Linked DNA regions of Pelagibaculum spongiae. The protein of the gene in region 1 binds, or shares a complex with, the protein of each later gene. Links are inferred from orthologs where the notes say so. Each region holds a gene or a part of one and is shown on either strand. Other genes may lie near its edges.

What was found.
Region 2: the proteins of secA (region 1) and secY are in contact, whole or in part, in a crystal structure (PDB 3DIN), measured with the Thermotoga maritima proteins. The link is inferred for Pelagibaculum spongiae from one-to-one orthologs. Residues at the interface, in WP_004082002.1 of Thermotoga maritima: Glu261, Ala262, Arg263, Lys300, Ala301, Arg302, Thr303, Ile304, Ile305, Leu323, Tyr324, Asp325, Pro326, Val329, Ser330, Tyr333, Ile336, Lys340, Phe345, Val349, Glu363, Phe364, Tyr374, Ser375, Gly376, Gly377, Glu393, Ile395, Thr482, Ser483; in WP_004081795.1 of Thermotoga maritima: Glu108, Gly109, Glu110, Glu111, Ala236, Glu237, Arg238, Arg239, Ile240, Thr241, Ile242, Gln243, Tyr244, Ala245, Arg246, Arg247, Val248, Thr249, Gly250, Arg251, Arg252, Val253, Tyr254, Gly256, Ala257, Ser258, Thr259, Tyr260, Leu261, Pro262.

Annotation. Positions count from the first base shown.
Region 1 is NZ_QDDL01000001.1:513,329-524,403, forward strand. What follows is about bases 2,355-5,589. They hold secA (preprotein translocase subunit SecA), read right to left. Parts: upstream 5,267-5,589; coding sequence 2,555-5,266; downstream 2,355-2,554. Other genes in these bases: argJ (bifunctional glutamate N-acetyltransferase/amino-acid acetyltransferase ArgJ), read right to left, coding at 2,355-2,483; DC094_RS02235 (M23 family metallopeptidase), read right to left, coding at 5,407-5,589. Outside these bases: cell division protein ZapD, read left to right, coding at 1-250; DC094_RS02215 (DNA gyrase inhibitor YacG), read right to left, coding at 213-425; 8-oxo-dGTP diphosphatase MutT, read right to left, coding at 418-1,266; more of argJ, read right to left, coding at 1,266-2,354; more of DC094_RS02235, read right to left, coding at 5,590-6,351; DC094_RS02240 (DciA family protein), read left to right, coding at 6,350-6,811; lpxC (UDP-3-O-acyl-N-acetylglucosamine deacetylase), read right to left, coding at 6,812-7,720; cell division protein FtsZ, read right to left, coding at 7,882-9,021; cell division protein FtsA, read right to left, coding at 9,100-10,335; DC094_RS02260 (cell division protein FtsQ/DivIB), read right to left, coding at 10,360-11,075. UniProt on the Escherichia coli protein: Required for protein export, interacts with the SecYEG preprotein conducting channel.
Region 2 is NZ_QDDL01000009.1:158,292-167,099, forward strand. The notes cover bases 291-3,238. They hold secY (preprotein translocase subunit SecY), read right to left. Parts: upstream 2,454-3,238; coding sequence 1,128-2,453; downstream 291-1,127. Other genes in these bases: rpsK (30S ribosomal protein S11), read right to left, coding at 291-518; rpsM (30S ribosomal protein S13), read right to left, coding at 534-890; rpmJ (50S ribosomal protein L36), read right to left, coding at 986-1,102; rplO (50S ribosomal protein L15), read right to left, coding at 2,453-2,887; rpmD (50S ribosomal protein L30), read right to left, coding at 2,889-3,074. Outside these bases: rpsD (30S ribosomal protein S4), read right to left, coding at 1-111; more of rpsK, read right to left, coding at 129-290; more of rpsE, read right to left, coding at 3,239-3,582; rplR (50S ribosomal protein L18), read right to left, coding at 3,594-3,947; rplF (50S ribosomal protein L6), read right to left, coding at 3,957-4,490; rpsH (30S ribosomal protein S8), read right to left, coding at 4,504-4,896; rpsN (30S ribosomal protein S14), read right to left, coding at 4,915-5,220; rplE (50S ribosomal protein L5), read right to left, coding at 5,230-5,769; rplX (50S ribosomal protein L24), read right to left, coding at 5,782-6,093; rplN (50S ribosomal protein L14), read right to left, coding at 6,108-6,476; rpsQ (30S ribosomal protein S17), read right to left, coding at 6,594-6,854; rpmC (50S ribosomal protein L29), read right to left, coding at 6,854-7,045; rplP (50S ribosomal protein L16), read right to left, coding at 7,045-7,458; rpsC (30S ribosomal protein S3), read right to left, coding at 7,472-8,182; rplV (50S ribosomal protein L22), read right to left, coding at 8,194-8,526; rpsS (30S ribosomal protein S19), read right to left, coding at 8,540-8,808. UniProt on the Escherichia coli protein: The central subunit of the protein translocation channel SecYEG. Consists of two halves formed by TMs 1-5 and 6-10.

The DNA.
Region 1 (11,075 bases):
ACTGGATCTTTTACTGCAATTGGCGCGAGATTTTTCACCTTATCAAAGGTTAGAAGCTAGCTCAGGAGCAATTGAATCCCCTAAGCCTAAAAATAGTGAAAAATGGCGACTGGTTAGAGTCCAGCTCGCCAAAAGTTTTACTGGCTACCCCATTATCAGCGGCAGCGGCCAGTGCTTTACCTTGCAATTATTTTCTCAGCAAGGCATTGCTATTAAAGATAGTCATCCTCTAGATCTTGGCTGTTATTAGGCACTGGATCACCGGCAATCCGGTGTTTTTCATCTGCCCAATCACCAAAATCAATTTGCCGACAACGCTCACAACAAAATGGGCGCCATGGATTATCGGTACTCCATATCATTGATTTTTTACATTGCGGGCAGCGGTGAATTCGCTGTTCGCTTTTCGAAGTTTGATCAGTCATTCATTTGTTCTCTTAAAATAACGCCCTTGGCACCCAAGCGTTTGGCTTGCACAATATTTGCCGCTTGCAGATAAACGGGTAACGAGCAGAAATCCATTAATTGTGAAATCGATTCAGAAGAATCTGTGATTTTATCAAGCAACAACACATCAGCTTTGGCATTAATCGCCTTCTCAATTTGACTAGCATTACTACAAATCTGAGCCAATAGTATTTTCTTGCCATCATGCATTGAATCAGAAATTCCGCCAAAATAACCACACGCTAATTGCTGTGCCAAAGCAAAGTCATCAACTAATAAATGATCTGCACAGGGCAAATTAGAAAGCAAATTTGCAGCTGTTTCAGCGTACTCGACTATTGTTTGACGGCCTCGTTGCAAACACAATAAATCCGCATTTTGCGCCGACCCACTCAATATGTTTTCGGTTATTTGTTCGGCAGAAACAACTCGACACTGTTGCGGCAATGACAATACTTTAATTACCGGGAAATTGGCTTTCGGAAAAGTAAAACTTGCCAAGTCATTCTGATCGACCCATTGAAGCGGTTGCCCCTCTTTACCCCACGGCTCATTTGAAAAATGATCGATTACCATAAAATTCAAACAGACTGTTTTTTCTGGGTAGCGATAAACTAATCGACACAATGGTTCTGCCTGACCTATCTGAATACCAACCTCTTCATCTAGTTCGCGATAAAGCGCCTCTTGATGGGTTTCACCTGGCTCAATTTTTCCACCAGGGAATTCCCATTTATCACCTTCATGCTTATCCGACGGTCGCCGGCAAATACAAACTTTACCCGCGCGACGAATAATTCCTGCGACTACTTGCAACATTAGCTACGATAATCCGCGTTGATCGTTACATATTCATGGGAAAGGTCGGTAGTCCAGATGCTGGCTTGCGAATTACCCGCAGCTAGATCGACAGTGACACAAATCGACTGCTGATCCATCACCTGTTGCCCTGCCTGTTCGGTGTAAGTCGGATCTGGCTGACCTTGGGTGATTAATGCCACACCCCCTAATTTCAACGAAATAGCATCAATATCCAACTGATCGATTTTTGCTCGACCAATTGCCGCCACCATTCTGCCCCAGTTAGGGTCGCAAGCAAAAAATGCAGTTTTTACCAAAGGAGAATGTGCCAAGGTATAACCAACCTCGCGACAATCTTCGACCGACGCACCATTAATTACTTTAAATTCGATCAGTTTGGTCGCGCCCTCGCCATCACAAACAATCGCTTGTGCTAGCTCAAGCATTAGCTGATTTAATAGATTACAGAATATCGGGTACTCAGCTTGATCCGCTGAAGTAATCTCCAACTCACCCTGCCCCGTAGCCGCTAACATGCAAGCATCGTTAGTAGAAGTATCGCCATCAACAGTAATCGAATTAAACGACTGATTTACTGCTTCAGCTAGCGCTTGTTGCAATAAATCCGCGGGCATTTTTACGTCTGTCGCAGCAAAACCAAGCATGGTTGCCATGTTAGGACAAATCATTCCCGCCCCTTTCGACATACCTGTTAGCGTGACCGATTTACCTGCTATTTCGGTTTTAATTGAAGCGCCTTTAGGTCGAGTATCTGTGGTCATAATGCCCTGGGCAGCAGACAGCCAACCAGATTCATTTAAATCCGACAACGCAGCATCCAAGCCAGCAATTACCTTATCTGTAGATAGCTTTTCACCAATCACACCAGTAGAAAATGGCAGTACAGCCTCAATCGGTTGGTCGGTTTTTTTAGCTAGCGCAGCACAACAGTCAAGCGCATCCTGCATACCTTGCTGACCGGTACCTGCATTCGCATTACCTGTATTGACTAACCAGTACCGACTAGATTGCAATTGCATATGCTGCTTGGCCAAAGTAACTGGTGCGGCACAAAAACGGTTTTTAGTAAAAGTAGCGGCAGTTTCTGAACCTTGCACTAGCGACATAATTACCAGGTCTTTACGATCCGGATAGCGAACACCTGCTTTGGTAGTACCTAGAGCAAAACCTTTTACCGGGTTCATTTCTGGAAATTCACCTGTACCCACAGCCATTATTTTTCTCCGCCAAATTTAAAAAAATGGCTCCATTTCGGAGCCATTTGTTTATCGAGTTTTTTTAACTTTTAAGCAAGCTTGCCGTGGCATTGTTTGTACTTTTTACCCGAACCACAAGGGCAGGGCTCATTTCTGCCTACCTTATCACTACGTCGGAAAGGTACATTAGCACCATCGGTACCGGTTGCTTGGCTTGTTTCTGCCTGTTGATTCATCTCTTCGCGCGCATACTCTAACTGCTCTAGTTCGGCTGCACGACGACGGCGCTCTTCTTCCAGCTCCTCAGCTTCATCTTGGCTTTGCACTTGAATAAAGCTCAACAACTTAATGACTTCAGCTTTCAACTCATCTAGTAAATTGCTGAATAATTCAAAGGCTTCTTTTTTATATTCTTGCTTAGGGTTCTTCTGCGCATAACCACGGAAGTGGATACCCATACGCAAATGATCCATTGCAGCCAAATGCTCTTTCCACAACCGATCTAGCGTTTGCAGCATCAGGCTCTTTTCAACCTGGCGGAAAATATCCGATCCAGCCTGCTCAACCTTGGTTTGATAAATAGTAACCAGCTCATTGTGAATCTTGTCGCGCAGCTTCTCAGAGTCCAGCTTATCATCCTCATCCAGCCACTGCTGTAATGGGAATTCAGTTGCAAACTGCTGAGCAATCGCTTGCTCTAATCCTTTAACATCCCACTGCTCTTCCAAACTTTGCAGTGGAACATACGAACCAAACACAGTATCCAGTACATCTTCACGAACTGTATTAACGGTTTCAATAATTTCTTCAGATTCTAGCAACTCATTACGCTGCTGGTAGACTACTCGGCGTTGATCGTTAGCAACATCATCATATTCCAGCAATTGCTTACGGACATCAAAGTTACGACCTTCAACTTTACGCTGAGCATTTTCAATCGCTCGACTCACCCAACGGTGTTCAATCGCTTCACCTTCTTCCATACCCAGCTTCTGCATCATTCCAGAAACTCGATCAGAAGCGAAAATTCGCATTAAATCATCTTCTAATGACAGATAGAAACGACTGGAACCTGCGTCACCCTGACGACCAGCACGACCACGCAACTGATTATCGATACGTCGAGATTCATGGCGTTCAGTACCCAAAATATGCAGACCGCCAGCAGTCAATACTGCTTCATGGCGCTTTTTCCAATCAGCCTTAACTGCATCAATTTCTTCTTGAGTTGGATTTTCCAGCAGATCTAACTCTGCATTTAAATTACCACCCAACATAATATCGGTACCACGACCAGCCATGTTGGTTGCAATCGTTACCTGACCTGGTAAACCGGCAGTCTCAACAATTTCGGCTTCTTTAGCATGAAATTTAGCATTCAGAACATTATGCTCGATACCTGCTTTTTTAAGCATGTCCGATAAAAATTCTGAAATTTCAATTGATACCGTACCAACCAAAACCGGTTGTTTCTTCTCAGCACATTCTTTAATAGCTTCAACAATTGCATTGAATTTATCGGTCTGATTCAGATAAACCAAGTCGCCATGATCTTTACGCTGCATAGGTCGGTTAGTTGGAGTAACCACCACTTCCAAGCTGTAAATTTGCTGGAATTCAAAAGCTTCAGTATCAGCAGTACCGGTCATGCCACCCAGTTTTTGGTAAATACGGAAATAATTCTGAAAGGTGATAGACGCAAGCGTTTGGTTCTCATTTTGAACCGATACACCTTCTCTAGCTTCGATAGCTTGGTGCAAGCCATCTGACCAGCGACGGCCTTCCATGGTTCGACCTGTATGCTCATCAACGATAATAACTTGATCATTACGAACAATATAATCGACATCTTTCTGGAACAAATTATGCGCACGTAACGCCGCATTAATATGATGCAGTAAGCTAACACCGGAAGCACCGTATAAAGTGTCCCCCTCATCCATCATGCCAGCATCAACTAACAATTCTTCAATTTTCTCATGACCCTGGTCAGTCAGGAAAATTTGCTTGCTCTTTTCATCTACCGAAAAGTCACCGGGACCTTCTTCTTCTTGCTGACGTTCTAGCTGAGGTGCCAGAACATTCATCTTATTGTACAACTCAGAGCTGTCTTCAGCTGGACCAGAAATAATCAACGGCGTTCTAGCTTCGTCGATCAGGATCGAATCCACTTCATCGACAATTGCGAAATTCAGCGGTCGCTGAACCTTGTCTTCGGCGCGAAATGCCATATTGTCTCGAAGATAATCGAAACCATATTCATTATTTGTGCCGTAGGTAATATCACAAGCATAAGCCTGCTGCTTTTCCGGAGGCTGCATACCTGAAAGGTTTACCCCAACAGATAGACCAAGGAATTCATATAATGGACGCATCCACTCGGCATCACGCTTTGCAAGGTAGTCGTTCACGGTAATAACGTGAACACCTTTGCTGGTTAATGCATTTAGGTAGATAGGTAGGGTTGCCATCAGGGTTTTACCTTCGCCTGTGGCCATTTCAGAGATCTTGCCCTGGTGTAGCACCAAGCCACCAATCATCTGAACGTCATAATGGCGCATACCCATCACTCGAACCGATGCTTCTCTTGCAACAGCAAATGCTTCAGGCAGCAACTTATCCAATGTTTCACCATTGGCGATGCGCTCACGGAATTCCGCTGTTTTAGCAATTAATTGTTCGTCGGTGAGTTTTTGAAGGTCGGGCTCAAGTACATTTATCTGTTGAACAGTTTTGTTCATGCCTCGAACCAGCCGCTGATTGCGACTTCCGAAAATCTTGGTAAATACTTTACTGATCATGTGGCAGTAGCTATCCGTTGGTTGCCTGCCCTTTCTTGCAGGAGATAAGGCATTCTAGCGTCTTATTCTAACGCCGTGAAATAGACTGTGGGCAAGATCATCCAAAAAATTCTGGCCACACAGCGAATTTACGATGATTTCTATCGTAAATATCGTGAAGGATTAACATGGCGACCATTTTTCAAGACTTCAAGGTGTACATGAGGTCCCGTTGATCGACCACTCGATCCCATCTTGGCTATTACCTGTCCTTTTGCAACCAAATCCCCCCGTTTTACAACCAACTGGCTATTATGCCCATATCGAGTGACCAGCCCATCAGCATGACTTACCTCAACCATTTGCCCATAACCATACCGCTTGTCTGCCCATGTGACGACCCCTCCGGCAATTGCAGTGACTTCACTGCCAAGTTTTCCGGCAAAATCGATGCCCTTATGCAGTACTTGACGGCCATTAAACGGATCTGTCCGCATACCATAGGGAGACGACAACCACCCACCAGAAATGGGCCTACCAGAAAGATTGGATTCTTTAGAGATTTCACTGCCGGTATACAACTTTGAAAGGGCTTGTAACTGCATGTCCCGATCTGCAATCAAACCGGTTAATCGGTTCACTCGCTCTTTAAGCTTGCTTTCACCAATACCATTTTCCGCATAAAGCACATCTCCAGGGCCACCACGACCTGGCTCAGACAAAAAATCAAATTCACCTTTTTCAAGACCTGAATTTTCAACCAAGCGACCACCTAATGCATTTAATCGCATCATATGTGACTGCAAGCGCCCCATGCGAATGGCTAAAGCATCCAAATCTTGTTGATATTGACGTTGTAGGTCTTGCAATTGAAGTTGATCATCCTGCGTTTGCTGCTGCAGTTGAACAATTTTTTGACGATCTTCTCTGGCAGGCTTACCAGTGAAAAACCAAGTGAAAGAAGATGTAACCAATGCAGGAACGATAACCAGCGAAATTAACCCAAAGATAAGCGGACGTAGATTAAACGAACGACTACTAACACCTTTGAGACTACGCTTGATTAAAGTAAACTCTGCGAACTGTGCTGAAGACTTATTACCCATGCAAACTTCCAATACCCGACCTATTAAACAGCTGCTTACAGAAAGTAAGCTCAACAACCTTATTAGTCGTGCCGAAAAGCTTCAGCGTCTGGATCTAAGATTCAAACTGCTACTTCCCCCTATCCTTGCACCTCAGGTTACTGTAGCTAACTATAGTGTAGGAAAGTTGGTGCTTCAGGTAACACATTCCGCTTGGGCGACCAGACTCAAGTTTTTAACACCGGAAATCTTGGCTCGCTGCCAACAAGAAGTGGGCTTGAGGAGTATTTCCGCACTTGAAGTGATTATCCGACCAACCGTTCACAAGCCGAAAATGTCAGGTGGCTTAAAGGGTAAACGAGAAGCACGAAAGTCTCGCACAGCAAAAGAAGCACTCACTAATGCTGCGCAAGATATTTCAGATCCGGAATTGAGCGCAGCTTTGAAAAACCTCGCCGTCAGCGCCGGATTTGATAACTAATTAATCGGCAGTAACCGGTGTCATATAAGAAACGGGGACGTCTTCCGCTTCAAATGTCACAACTTCCCAAGCATCAGGGTTTTTAACCAGTTCACGTAACAACTGATTATTCAAACCATGACCAGATTTATGACCAATAAATGCACCAATTAAACCTTTGCCTAGCAAGTAAAGATCACCGATAGCGTCTAATATCTTGTGTTTTACAAATTCATCGTCATAGCGAAGACCGTCATCATTTAGAATTCGGTAATCATCCATTACGATCGCATTATTAACACTGCCACCTAAAGCCAGATTTCGCTCACGGAGGAATTCGATATCACGCATAAAGCCGAAAGTACGCGCACGACTGATCTCTTTAACAAAAGAAGTACTAGAGAGGTCTAGCATCGCATGCTGACTACGGCCACGGAATACCGGGTGATTAAAATCAATAGTGAAAGATACTTTGAAGCCATCAAACGGTTCAAAAACAGCACGTTTATCGCCATCTTCAACAACAATTTTACGCTTTATGCGAATAAATTCTTTTGGCGCTGATTGCTCAGTAACACCTGCAGATTGAATCAGGAATACAAAAGGACCCGCACTACCATCCATAATCGGCACTTCAGAAGCCGTTACTTCAACATAGGCGTTATCGATTCCTAATCCTGCCATCGCAGACAGCAAATGCTCAACTGTAGAAACGCGCACATCACCGTTTACCAACGTGGTAGACAGCGTTGTATCGCCAACGTTATCAAAGCTGGCAGGGATTTCGACAACCGGGTTTAAGTCGACACGACGGAATACAATACCTGTATTCACCGGAGCAGGTTTCAATGTCAAATAGACCTTTTCACCTGTGTGCAACCCAACACCTGTTGCTCGAATCTTGTTCTTTAAAGTTCTCTGCCTGATCATTTCTACTGGCACCAAAGCGGCATAAATCGTTAATAAAACTGGAGCTCTGCGGCTATCGCTCAAGCAGATCCAAAATGATGGCAAATACTAACATAAAAAAAGTGCATCAAGTTAGCATTTAGCCTAGCGCTCATTTCAAACGTGCTTGAACATCAAATAACCTAATCAGCCTGCTTTCTCAAAAATGCTGGAATATCAAGATACTCCATATCTGAGCCAGCTGGGTTAGCTGCCTTTTGAGCTTCCTGCTTGCGCAATACAGCTGGACGATCCAACTTATCGATGTCTAATGTACCATCTGATTTTTTGGTTTCTGCCACCAACTTCACAGACTCTTTCTTTTGTACTTCACCCAGACCAGTTGCAACCACGGTTACCCGCATTTCATCCTGCATCTCTGGGTCAATTACGGTACCGACAACAACCGTTGCATCATCAGATGCGAACTCCTTAACCGTGTTACCCACTTCTTCAAACTCGTCAATTGCCATATCCATACCGGATGTGATGTTGACCAGAATACCGTGAGCACCATATAAGTTAACGTCTTCCAATAACGGGCTGGAAATTGCCATGCGCGCGGCTTCTTGAGCACGGCCTTCGCCACTGGCGATACCGGTACCCATCATTGCCATGCCCATTTCAGACATTACAGTTCGCACGTCAGCAAAGTCGACGTTAATTAAACCAGGTCGAGTAATCAGCTCCGCAATACCTTGAACGGCACCTTGCAATACGCTGTTAGCGGCTTTAAATGCATCGAGTAAAGTGGTGCCTTTACCTAAAACACTTAATAGCTTTTCGTTTGGAATCGTAATCAGCGAGTCAACATGTTTACTTAACTCTTCAATACCTTGAAGTGCAATATCCATGCGGCGACGGCCTTCAAACGGGAACGGCTTTGTGACTACCGCTACTGTCAAAATACCTAGCTCATTAGCAATCTCTGCAAATACTGGCGCAGCACCTGTTCCGGTTCCGCCACCCATACCTGCAGTAATAAAGACCATATCGGCACCATCTAGCATCTCACGAATTCTTTCGCGATCTTCCAATGCAGCCTCACGACCCACGTTTGGATTGGCACCAGCACCCAAGCCTTTAGTAATTTCCTGACCCAATTGAATCGTTGATTGCGCAGGGCTTTTCTTCAGCGCCTGAACATCCGTATTCGCAACAACAAATTCAACACCTTCGATGGCAGTACTCATCATGTGATCAATAGCATTACCGCCACCGCCACCGACACCAACAACTTTGATTACTGCACTATCAGGATACGTATCCATTAATTCAAACATACAGAAACTCCTCCAGTTTCCCGGTTTACCCGTCGCGCGTGCGCTTCCCTTTTTTCAATACTTTTTTTCCAGAACAATTTAGAAATTCCCCTGAAACCAATTTTTGACCTTACTAAACAAACCATCACCTTTCTCTACAGGTAGCCTGGATTTTCTAGAGGTATGTTGCTGCTGGCGACCATAGCATAACAATCCAACACCTGTGGCGTGGATTGGGTTGCATGCAACATCTGAAAGACCACTAATCCCTTGCGGAACACCCAATCGAACCGGCATATGAAATACTTCTTCAGCCAGGTCAATTGCGCCTTCCATTTTCGAAGTACCACCGGTTAATACAATGCCGGCAGCAATAATATCTTCAAAACCACTTCGACGAAGCTCAGCCTGAACCAAAGTGAATAATTCTTCATACCTTGGTTCAATCACTTCAGCTAAAGTTTGGCGAGACATCTGCCTTGGAGGTCGATCTCCAACACTTGGTACTTCTACTCGATCATCCATACTGGCCAGTGAGGTTAATGCACTACCAAAACGGATTTTAATGTCTTCGGCATGTTGGGTCGGTGTTCTTAGTGCGACCGCAATGTCATTAGTGACTTGATCACCGGCAATTGGAATGACTGCTGTATGGCGAATTGCACCATCAGTATAAATTGCCATATCGGTTGTTCCGCCACCGATATCTACCAAGCACACACCGAGCTCTTTCTCGTCATCTGTTAAAACAGAATAACTAGATGCCAATTGCTCAAGAATAATATCTTCAACTTCAAGGCCACAGCGGCGAACACATTTAATGATGTTCTGCGCAGCGCTGACTGCTCCCGTTACCATATGGACTTTAGCTTCCAGACGTACGCCCGACATGCCCACCGGCTCACGAATACCATCTTGAGTATCTATTACAAATTCTTGCGGTAAAATATGCAGAATTTTCTGATCGGCAGGAATTGCTACTGCTCTAGCAGCATCAATAACACGATCAACATCGGCTTCAACCACTTCTTGGTCGCGAATCGCAACAATTCCATGGGAGTTCAAACTACGAATATGACTTCCAGCAATACCGGCATAAACAGAATGAACACGGCAACCTGCCATCAATTCTGCTTCTTCAACCGCCCGCTGGATCGCATCAACTGTCGATTCGATGTTAACCACAACACCTTTCTTCAAGCCACGCGAGGACTGAGAGCCGATACCGACGATATTTAGTCGACCATCAACCGCTATCTCACCCACAATACACACTACTTTCGAAGTGCCAATATCGAGGCCGACAATCAGGTTCTTCTCTGGATTTCTCGTCATTGAGATTTATCCCCGCTCCATAACTCAGGCATTCTTTCCTTTCCGAGCTTTTACCGATTCGCGCCATCCTACAGCAAAACCGTGCGTATGGCGTAAATCGACATAGTCAATATCATTCAAAACCGGACTTAAGTGCTTTTTATAGACACCGATCATCCGCCGTAATCGATTTTCTGCTAAAGCCATATCACCCGCTTTAAGCAACAAACCGTTCTTTAAAACTATTTCGACACTTCTTCGCTGATTGAGTCTTAACCGCTCAATAGTTAACTGCTCCGACGCTAAAAGTTCACTGCTGGCAGCGAATAATGCCAAGGCTGATTCTGACAAACTGTCAGGTGCATCAATGATACCCGACTCTGTCGGCAATCCCTTCCCTCCAGGTAAAAAAACTTTACCGGAGATATCAATCAATGCTTGATTTCCCCAACGAGCAGCAGGCTGACGCATTGCCACTTGAACCCGTAAATGATCCGGCCAAACTCTTTGCAACTGCACTTGAGCCACCCAAGGGATTTGCTCTAACTTGTACTGCCATTCAGGTAATTTCAAATTAAAAAAACCATCTGACGCAATACCTTTTAATTGCTGCTGTATCCGCGCTTGATCCTGCTGGTTAATCACACCTATCACTTCAACATGACTAATTGGCCAATTTTGTGGTCTGCTAATTAATACCGCGCCACCCCACATAACAACAAAAACCAACAGTAAAATACTGGAAGAACTCGCCACCGTCA
Region 2 (8,808 bases), on another replicon or contig:
GATGTTCTCCAGCTTACATTTGCTGTCTAACGCGCGTACACCACTTTTTAAGAAAAGATCAGTGCCTTCGCGACGTGCCAGCTTACATTTAGGTCCTAAATACCTTGCCATTCTAGTGTCTCTCCTGCTTACACACGGCGCTTCTTCGGAGGACGGCACCCATTGTGGGGAATGGGGGTGACGTCAGTAATGTTGGTGATTTTAAAACCAACATTGTTCAGGGCACGCACAGAAGATTCACGTCCAGGTCCTGGACCTTTTACGAATACTTCGAGGTTCTTCATCCCGAATTCTAGAGCCATGTTACCACAACGCTCAGCAGCTACCTGCGCGGCGAATGGTGTGCTCTTACGAGAACCACGGAAACCTGAGCCACCAGCGGTTGCCCAGCACAGGGCGTTGCCCTGTCGGTCGCTGATGGTGATGATCGTATTATTGAACGACGCATGCACATGCGCCACACCATCAACTACAGTCTTTTTCACGCGCTTGCGTGTAGACTTACCTGGCTTTGCCATATAGGTTATCCTGAATTACTTACGAATCGGCTTACGCGGACCCTTACGGGTGCGAGCGTTAGTTTTGGTACGCTGACCTCGAAGCGGAAGACCACGACGATGACGCAGACCGCGATAGCAGCCTAAATCCATCAGTCGTTTGATGTTCATGGATATTTCACGACGCAAGTCACCTTCAACAGTGAACTTGGCTACTTCACCACGAACCGTCTCCAATTGTTCTTCGGACAGGTCCTTGATTTTGGTTTCCGGTGCAATACCAGCTGCTTCCAAAATTTGGAAAGCACGGGTCCGACCTACACCATATACAGATGTTAAGCCAACCCAGGCATGCTTGTGTACCGGAATGTTAATGCCAGCAATACGGGCCATTCCAAAAACTCCTGGTTAGGAAAAAGCTCCACCCTCAAAAAGGGAGGGCGGAAGTATACTTGGATGATTTTTGCAAATCAAACAACGAAGGTAAATTAACCTTGACGTTGCTTGTGCCGAGGATCGGTTTTGCAGATAACGCGGATAGCGCCATTGCGTTTAACGATCTTGCAGTTCCGGCACATCTTTTTCACAGAAGCGCGAACTTTCATTTCTAAACCTCGAAGCAATATGCGATCAAATACCCTGGCGACCGTTTTTAAGGTTCGCCTTCTTTAGCAGTGAGTCATATTGCTTGGACATCAAATGCGCTTGTGCTTGAGACATAAAGTCCATCACAACCACAACGATAATCAGCAAAGATGTACCGCCAAAGTAGAAAGGAACCTGCCACCATAGAATCATGAATTCAGGTAACAGAGACACCAGAGTGATATACACTGCGCCCACTAGAGTCAAACGACCCATAATGGAATCAACATAACGGGCTGTCTGCTCGCCCGGACGGATGCCAGGAATAAATGCGCCAGACCGTTTCAGGTTATCCGCAATATCCCTTGGCTGGAATACCATCGCAGTGTAGAAAAAGCAGAAGAACACAATGGCAATTCCGTAGAGCAGGACATATAACGGCTGCCCAGGGGACAGACTTAATGCGATATCTTGCAACCAACCAAAGCCTTCTGTCTGACTGAACCATTGAGCAATTGTGCCCGGGAACAGAATGATACTGGAAGCAAAAATGGGTGGTATTACACCAGCCATGTTCACTTTCAGAGGCAGATGGCTCGATTGGGCAGCAAACACCTTACGGCCCTGCTGGCGACGTGCGTAATTAATTACGATACGCCGCTGCCCGCGCTCTACGAACACCACAAAAGCGGTTATTGCGATCCCGATCACACCCAGCAGTAAAACTACAAAGGTAGAGATCTCACCTTGACGCGCACTTTCAATAGTCTGACCAATAGCACTTGGCAAACCAGCGACGATACCCGCAAAGATGATCATTGAAATACCGTTGCCGATACCTCTTTCAGTTACCTGCTCACCAAGCCACATAAGGAACATGGTGCCGGTCACTAAAGTAATGATCGCAGTAAAATAGAAGCTGAAGCCCGGGTTCAAAACGAGACCCTGAGCAAAATTAGGCAGGTTCAACGCAATACCGGTCGCCTGGAAGCTAGCCAGTAACAATGTACCGTAGCGGGTATATTGATTAATTTTGCGTCGTCCGGATTCACCTTCTTTCTTCAGCTGCTCCATTTTTGGGTGCATGACCGTCATTAACTGCATAATAATCGATGCAGAAATGTACGGCATGATTCCCAGGGCAAACAGACTGGCGCGCGAAAGCGCGCCACCCGAGAACATGTTAAACAAACCAAGAATGCCGTTCTTCTGTTGCTCGAACAAATCAGCCAAAACTGATGAGTCCAGACCCGGAATAGGGATAAAGCTACCAATCCGGAAAACGATAATCGCTCCCAGAAGGAACATGACGCGACTGGCAAGCTCTGAGCTGCCAGACGCCATCGCACTCTCGATCTGTTTATTAGCCATTAGTCCTCGACCTTGCCGCCTGCTGCTTCAATTGCCTGACGTGCGCCTTTCGTTGCACGAATTCCTTTTACAATCACTGCTTTAGTCAACTCACCAGATAATACAATCTTGGCGAACTTGATGTTGCGAGTGATTAAATTGGCTTTCTTTAGCGTGTCTAGGTTTACTTCGTCGCCTTCGATCAGGTTCAGCTCGTGTAAACGAACCTCAGCACTAACCAAAGATTTGCGAGAAGTGAAACCAAACTTAGGCAGACGACGCTGCAAAGGCATCTGACCGCCTTCAAATCCAATTTTGGTAGAACCACCTGAGCGAGACTTCTGACCTTTGTGACCGCGGCCAGCAGTTTTGCCCAAGCCAGAACCAATACCGCGACCAGCGCGTTTAGCATTAGTTTTGGAGCCTTCAGCAGGCTTGAGAGTATTTAGACGCATCTTAAGCCTCCTCAACCTTCAACAGGTATTGAACCTTGTTGATCATTCCGCGATTTTCAGGCGTATCGATCACTTCAACACTGTGGTTGATGCGACGCAGGCCTAAACCACGGACACAGGCCTGGTGATTTTTAAGGCGACCGATGGTGCTTTTCACCAGGGTAACCTTCAGCTTGTTATCTGCCATTGCCTTACCCCAGGATCTCTTTCACAGTCAAACCGCGTTTCTCGGCTACGCTTTCAGGTGAAGCCATGTTGGCTAAACCCTTAACAGTAGCGCGAACCACGTTTGCTGGATTGGTAGAACCATAGCTCTTAGCCAGTACATTCTGAACGCCAACTACTTCCAATACTGCACGCATCGCACCACCAGCGATAATACCAGTACCTTCTGAAGCAGGCTTCATGAAGATCTTGGAACCACCGTGAGCGGATTTGATTTCGTGCTGCAGGGTAGTGCCCTTCAGTGAAACCTGTACCATATTGCGGCGTGCTGCTTCCAGAGATTTCTGAATAGCTGCAGGCACTTCACGTGCCTTACCGCGACCAAAGCCAACCTTGCCATTGCCATCGCCAATTACGGACAATGCGGTGAAACCGAAGATACGGCCACCTTTAACAACCTTGGCTACTCGGTTGATTTGAACCAGCTTCTCAACGAAGCCTTCAGTGTTCTTAGTTTCGTTCATTGCCATGCTAGGACCCCTTAGAACTGTAAGCCGGCTTCGCGCGCGGCGTCAGCCAGAGCCTTGACACGGCCATGATACATGAAACCGGAGCGGTCAAAGGCAACCTTTTCAACGCCAGCTTTGATAGCACGTTCAGCAACTAGCTTACCGATTACTGCTGCAGCATCGGAATTACCAGAGTACTTACCTGCTTCCAGGGCGTCTTTTTCTACGGTTGCTGCTGCAGCCAAAATTTGGTTGCCTTCAGCGTTGATCACCTGAGCGTAGATATGACGCGGGGTGCGATGAACGCACAACCGTGCCACGGCCAGCTCACTAATCTTTGCGCGAGTGCGACGAGCACGGCGCAAACGGGAAGTTTTCTTATCCATTTTGCGACCTTACTTCTTCTTCGCTTCTTTGCGAATGATGACCTCGTCGGAGTAACGCACACCTTTACCTTTGTAAGGCTCTGGCGGACGATAGCTACGGATTTCAGCCGCAACCTGACCAACGCGTTGTTTATCCACACCCTTAACCAGGACATCAGTCTGACCTGGAAGCTCGAAGGTAATACCTTCTGGTGCGGTGTATTCTACTGGGTGTGAAAAGCCCAATTGTAGAGTCAGTTTCTTGCCAGCTAACTGGGCACGATAACCAACACCAACTAATTGCAGCTTCTTTTCAAAGCCGTTGCTTACACCCTTAACCATGTTATTTACCAGCGCTCGAGTCGTACCGGCTTGCGCCTTGGCATTGATCGACTCTTCACGAGGTATAAACGTGACTACATTTTCTTCCTGACGTAATTCAACCAGGGCGTGAACATCGCGCTGTAAAGAACCCTTAGGGCCCTTAACGGAAACTTCTTGTCCGTTCAGTGTGATTTCAACGCCTGCAGGCAGAACTACCGGATTCTTGGCTACTCGGGACATTCCGGCTAACTCCTTAGGCGACGTAGCAGATTACTTCTCCACCTTGACCTGCTGCACGGGCCTTACGGTCCGACATCACGCCTTTGGAGGTAGAGATAATTGCAATGCCTAGGCCATTTTGGACCCGAGGCAACTCGCCTGCAGATTTGTAGATACGCAGTCCAGGACGGGAAGCCCGATCTAGACGCTCTATAACCCGCTTGCCATTGTAGTACTTCAATTCAACAGTCAGTTCTGGCTTGGTTTCGCTGTTTGCAGCGAAATCAACGATGAAACCTTCTGCCTTCAGTACTGCGGCAATTGCTACCTTCTCTTTAGAAGAAGGCATACTTACATTCGCGTGACCAGCTAACTGGCCGTTACGAATGCGGGTCAGCATATCCGCGATGGGATCTTGCATGCTCATTGGTTCATTTCCTCCCGGTTACCAGCTGGCCTTTTTAAGACCCGGTAACTGACCTAACATGGCCATTTCACGGATCTTGTTACGGCACAGGCCGAACTTGCGGTAAACCGCGTGCGGACGACCAGTAATGCTACAGCGGCGCTGTTGGCGTGAAGGGCTGGCGTCACGTGGCAGCTTCTGCAAAGCATTCACGGCGTCCATACGCTCTTCAAAACTAGTCTCTGGATTGTTAATAATGGCCTTGAGTGCAGCGCGCTTTTCAGCGTATTTGGCCACAGTCTTTGTACGCTTTGTTTCGCGTGCAATCATGCTTTTCTTTGCCATCTGCTACTCCTAGCCCTTAAGTGGGAAGTTGAACGCCTTGAGCAGCGCACGAGCTTCTTCATCATTATTCGCAGAGGTGGTGATGGTAATATCCATACCACGCAGAGTGTCTATTTTGTCATAGTCAATCTCTGGGAAAATGATTTGCTCACGCACACCCATGGAGTAGTTGCCACGACCATCAAACGATTTAGGATTGAGGCCACGGAAGTCACGAACACGTGGAATTGCGATAGTGATCAAACGGTCCAGGAATTCCCACATCTGATCGCGACGTAGAGTTACCTTACAGCCGATTGGCCAACCTTCACGAACTTTAAAACCAGCTACAGACCGGCGAGCGCGGGTCACAACTGGCTTTTGACCAGCAATAGCGGTCATATCGCGAACGGCATGTTCGAGAATCTTTTTATCGCCTAAGGCTTCACCAACACCCATGTTTAGGGTGATCTTGGTGATGCGAGGCGTTTGCATAACGCTCTTGTAACCAAATTGCTCTACGAGCTCACTGACTACGCGATCGCGGTATTCTTGTTGCAATCTTGCCATCATCATTACCTATCAGGCACCGACTGGTTCGCCGTTTGATTTAAACACACGAACCTTTTTGTCGTCTTCGATCTTGATACCAACGCGGTCTGCCTTACCTGTCGCTGCATTAAAAATTGCAACGTTAGAGATGTGCAGGGCGGCCTCTTTTTCAACAATGCCACCTGCCACACCCGCGTTCGGGTTAGGCTTGACATGCTTTTTGACCAGGTTAATGCCTTCAACTAAAACACGGTCTTCGCCCACTTTTTTAATAGTGCCACGCTTTCCGTTGTCTTTACCGTTGATGACGATTACCTCGTCGCCTTTCTGTAATTTACGCATGAACCTTCACCCGCTTAAAGCACTTCTGGTGCCAGTGAAACGATTTTCATGAATTGTTCTGTACGCAATTCACGAGTCACTGGGCCAAAAATACGAGTACCAATAGGCTGGTTCTGCTTATTCAGCAGTACCGCCGCGTTACCATCGAAGCGAATCACGGAACCGTCAGGACGACGAACACCCTTGCGAGTGCGCACAACTACTGCGTTATGCACGTCACCTTTCTTAACCTTACCGCGCGGGATCGCTTCCTTTACGCTGACTTTGATTACGTCTCCGACGCCGGCATAACGACGGTGAGAACCGCCTAATACCTTGATACACATAACTCGACGTGCACCACTGTTGTCTGCAACGTCAAGCACAGACTGCATCTGAATCATTTTGGGAAATCTCCGCTAGTACCCACGCAGAGGCTCGCCAACACGACGAGCCTCAAATGGCGCAGGATTGTAACACCAGTTCCGGCATCTCACCAGACCCGGTGCTGGTAACAAGAGTTATCGAGCTTGCTCGACAACCTCAACCAGTTCCCAGCTCTTTGTCTTAGACAAAGGACGGGATTCTTTCACTGTGACTAGATCGCCGATCTTACAAGTATTCTCGGGATCGTTCGCGTGCAGCTTGGTTGAGCGAGTTACGAACTTGCCGTAGATCGGGTGCTTCACCTTACGCTCGGTCATGACAACAACGGTTTTATCCATCTTGTCGCTGACAACGCGGCCAGTCACGTGACGAACCAATTTTGCTTGCTCAGTCATCACTCACCTGCCTTTTGCTTCAGCACGGTTTCGATCCGCGCAATATTTCTGCGCACACCTTTCAGAAGGTGGGACTTAGCCAGTTGGCCAGTCGCCTTCTGCATGCGCAGATTGAACTGCTCTTTCAGCAGCTCAAGACGCTCGGTCTTCAGCTCATCGGAGCTTTTCTGACGAAGTTCTTCTGCTTTCATCACATCACCGTCCGAGTCACGAAAATTGTTGAAATCGGCAGCTTGTTTGATGCTAGGCGGAACGCCTCGCGAGCTACTTCTTCCGACACACCTTCAATTTCGTAGAGCATACGGCCAGGCTGAATCTGGGCAACCCAGTATTCAACATTACCTTTACCTTTACCCTGACGAACTTCCAGCGGCTTTTCAGTAATTGGCTTATCAGGGAATACCCGAATCCACAATTGACCTTGACGCTTAACGTGACGAGTAATTACACGACGCGCGGCTTCAATCTGACGTGCAGTCATACGACCACGGCCAGTCGCCTTCAGACCGAACTCACCAAAACTAACACTGCCACCGGCAATTGCTGTTCCGCGGTTACGACCTTTATGCATCTTGCGGAATTTCATCCGTTTTGGTTGCAACATGCTTGGCTACCCCTTACTTACCGCCACCGGACTTCTTCCGGTTGCGTGCAGGCTTCTTCGGCTGTTGCTGCTTTTCTTCAGCTACAGGAAGTTGGCCACCCAATACTTCACCTTTGAAGATCCAAACCTTAATACCGATAATTCCGTATGTGGTCAGAGCTTCGTAAGTGCCATAGTCGATGTCAGCACGTAAGGTATGCAGAGGTACGCGACCTTCGCGATACCATTCGCTACGAGCAATCTCAGCTCCGCCCAAACGGCCAGATACTTCGATTTTGATACCCTTAGCGCCCAAACGCATGGCATTCTGAACCGCACGCTTCATAGCGCGACGGAACATTACACGGCGCTGCAACTGTTGACCTACACCTTCAGCAACCAACATTGCGTCGAGTTCCGGCTTGCGGATCTCTTCAATGCTCAGGTTGGCTGGGATGCCAGTCAGTGCAGTAACCTTTTTGCGCAGCTTCTCAACATCTTCACCTTTCTTACCGATAACAATACCGGGGCGAGCAGTGAAAATCGTGATACGCAGTGCGCGAGCTGGACGTTCGATCTGAATGCGACCAACAGAAGCATTTTTCAGCTCCTTAGTCAGGAATTCACGAATCTGGTGATCTTGCGCCAGAAAATTCGCGTAATCCTTGCTGTCAGCATACCAGCGAGCGGCCCAGTCCTTGACGATACCCAGGCGGATACCCGTCGGATGTACTTTTTGACCCATCTCGTTATCCCCTAGCTATCAGACACTGTCACAGTGATGTGACTGGAGCGCTTCAGGATGCGATTCGCACGGCCTTTGGCACGAGGACGAATACGCTTCAGCGTCGATCCTTCGTCAACAAAAATAGTGCTGACACGGAGTTCGTCAATGTCTACACCATCATTGTGCTCGGCGTTAGCAATCGCTGACTCTAGAGTCTTCTTAATCAATACAGCAGCCTTTTTGGTGCTGAATGTCAGAAGTTCCAAAGCGCGATCCACTGGTAAGCCGCGGACCTGGTCTGCAACGAGACGAACTTTTTGCGCAGAGATCTGCGCGCCTTTTAACTTGGCTACAGTTTCCATCGTCATCTCCGCCTTATCGCTTCTTGGCCTTCTTATCGGCGGCATGGCCACGATAAGTACGGGTAGGAGCAAATTCGCCAAGCTTATGGCCTACCATATCTTCAGTAACAAGTACTGGGATATGCTGACGACCATTGTGTACAGCGATAGTCAGACCAACCATTTCCGGTAGGATCATGGAACGGCGTGACCAGGTTTTGATAGGACGACGGTTTTTACTTTCAACCGCTGCTTCAACCTTCTGAATCAGGTGAAGGTCTACAAACGGTCCTTTTTTCAGTG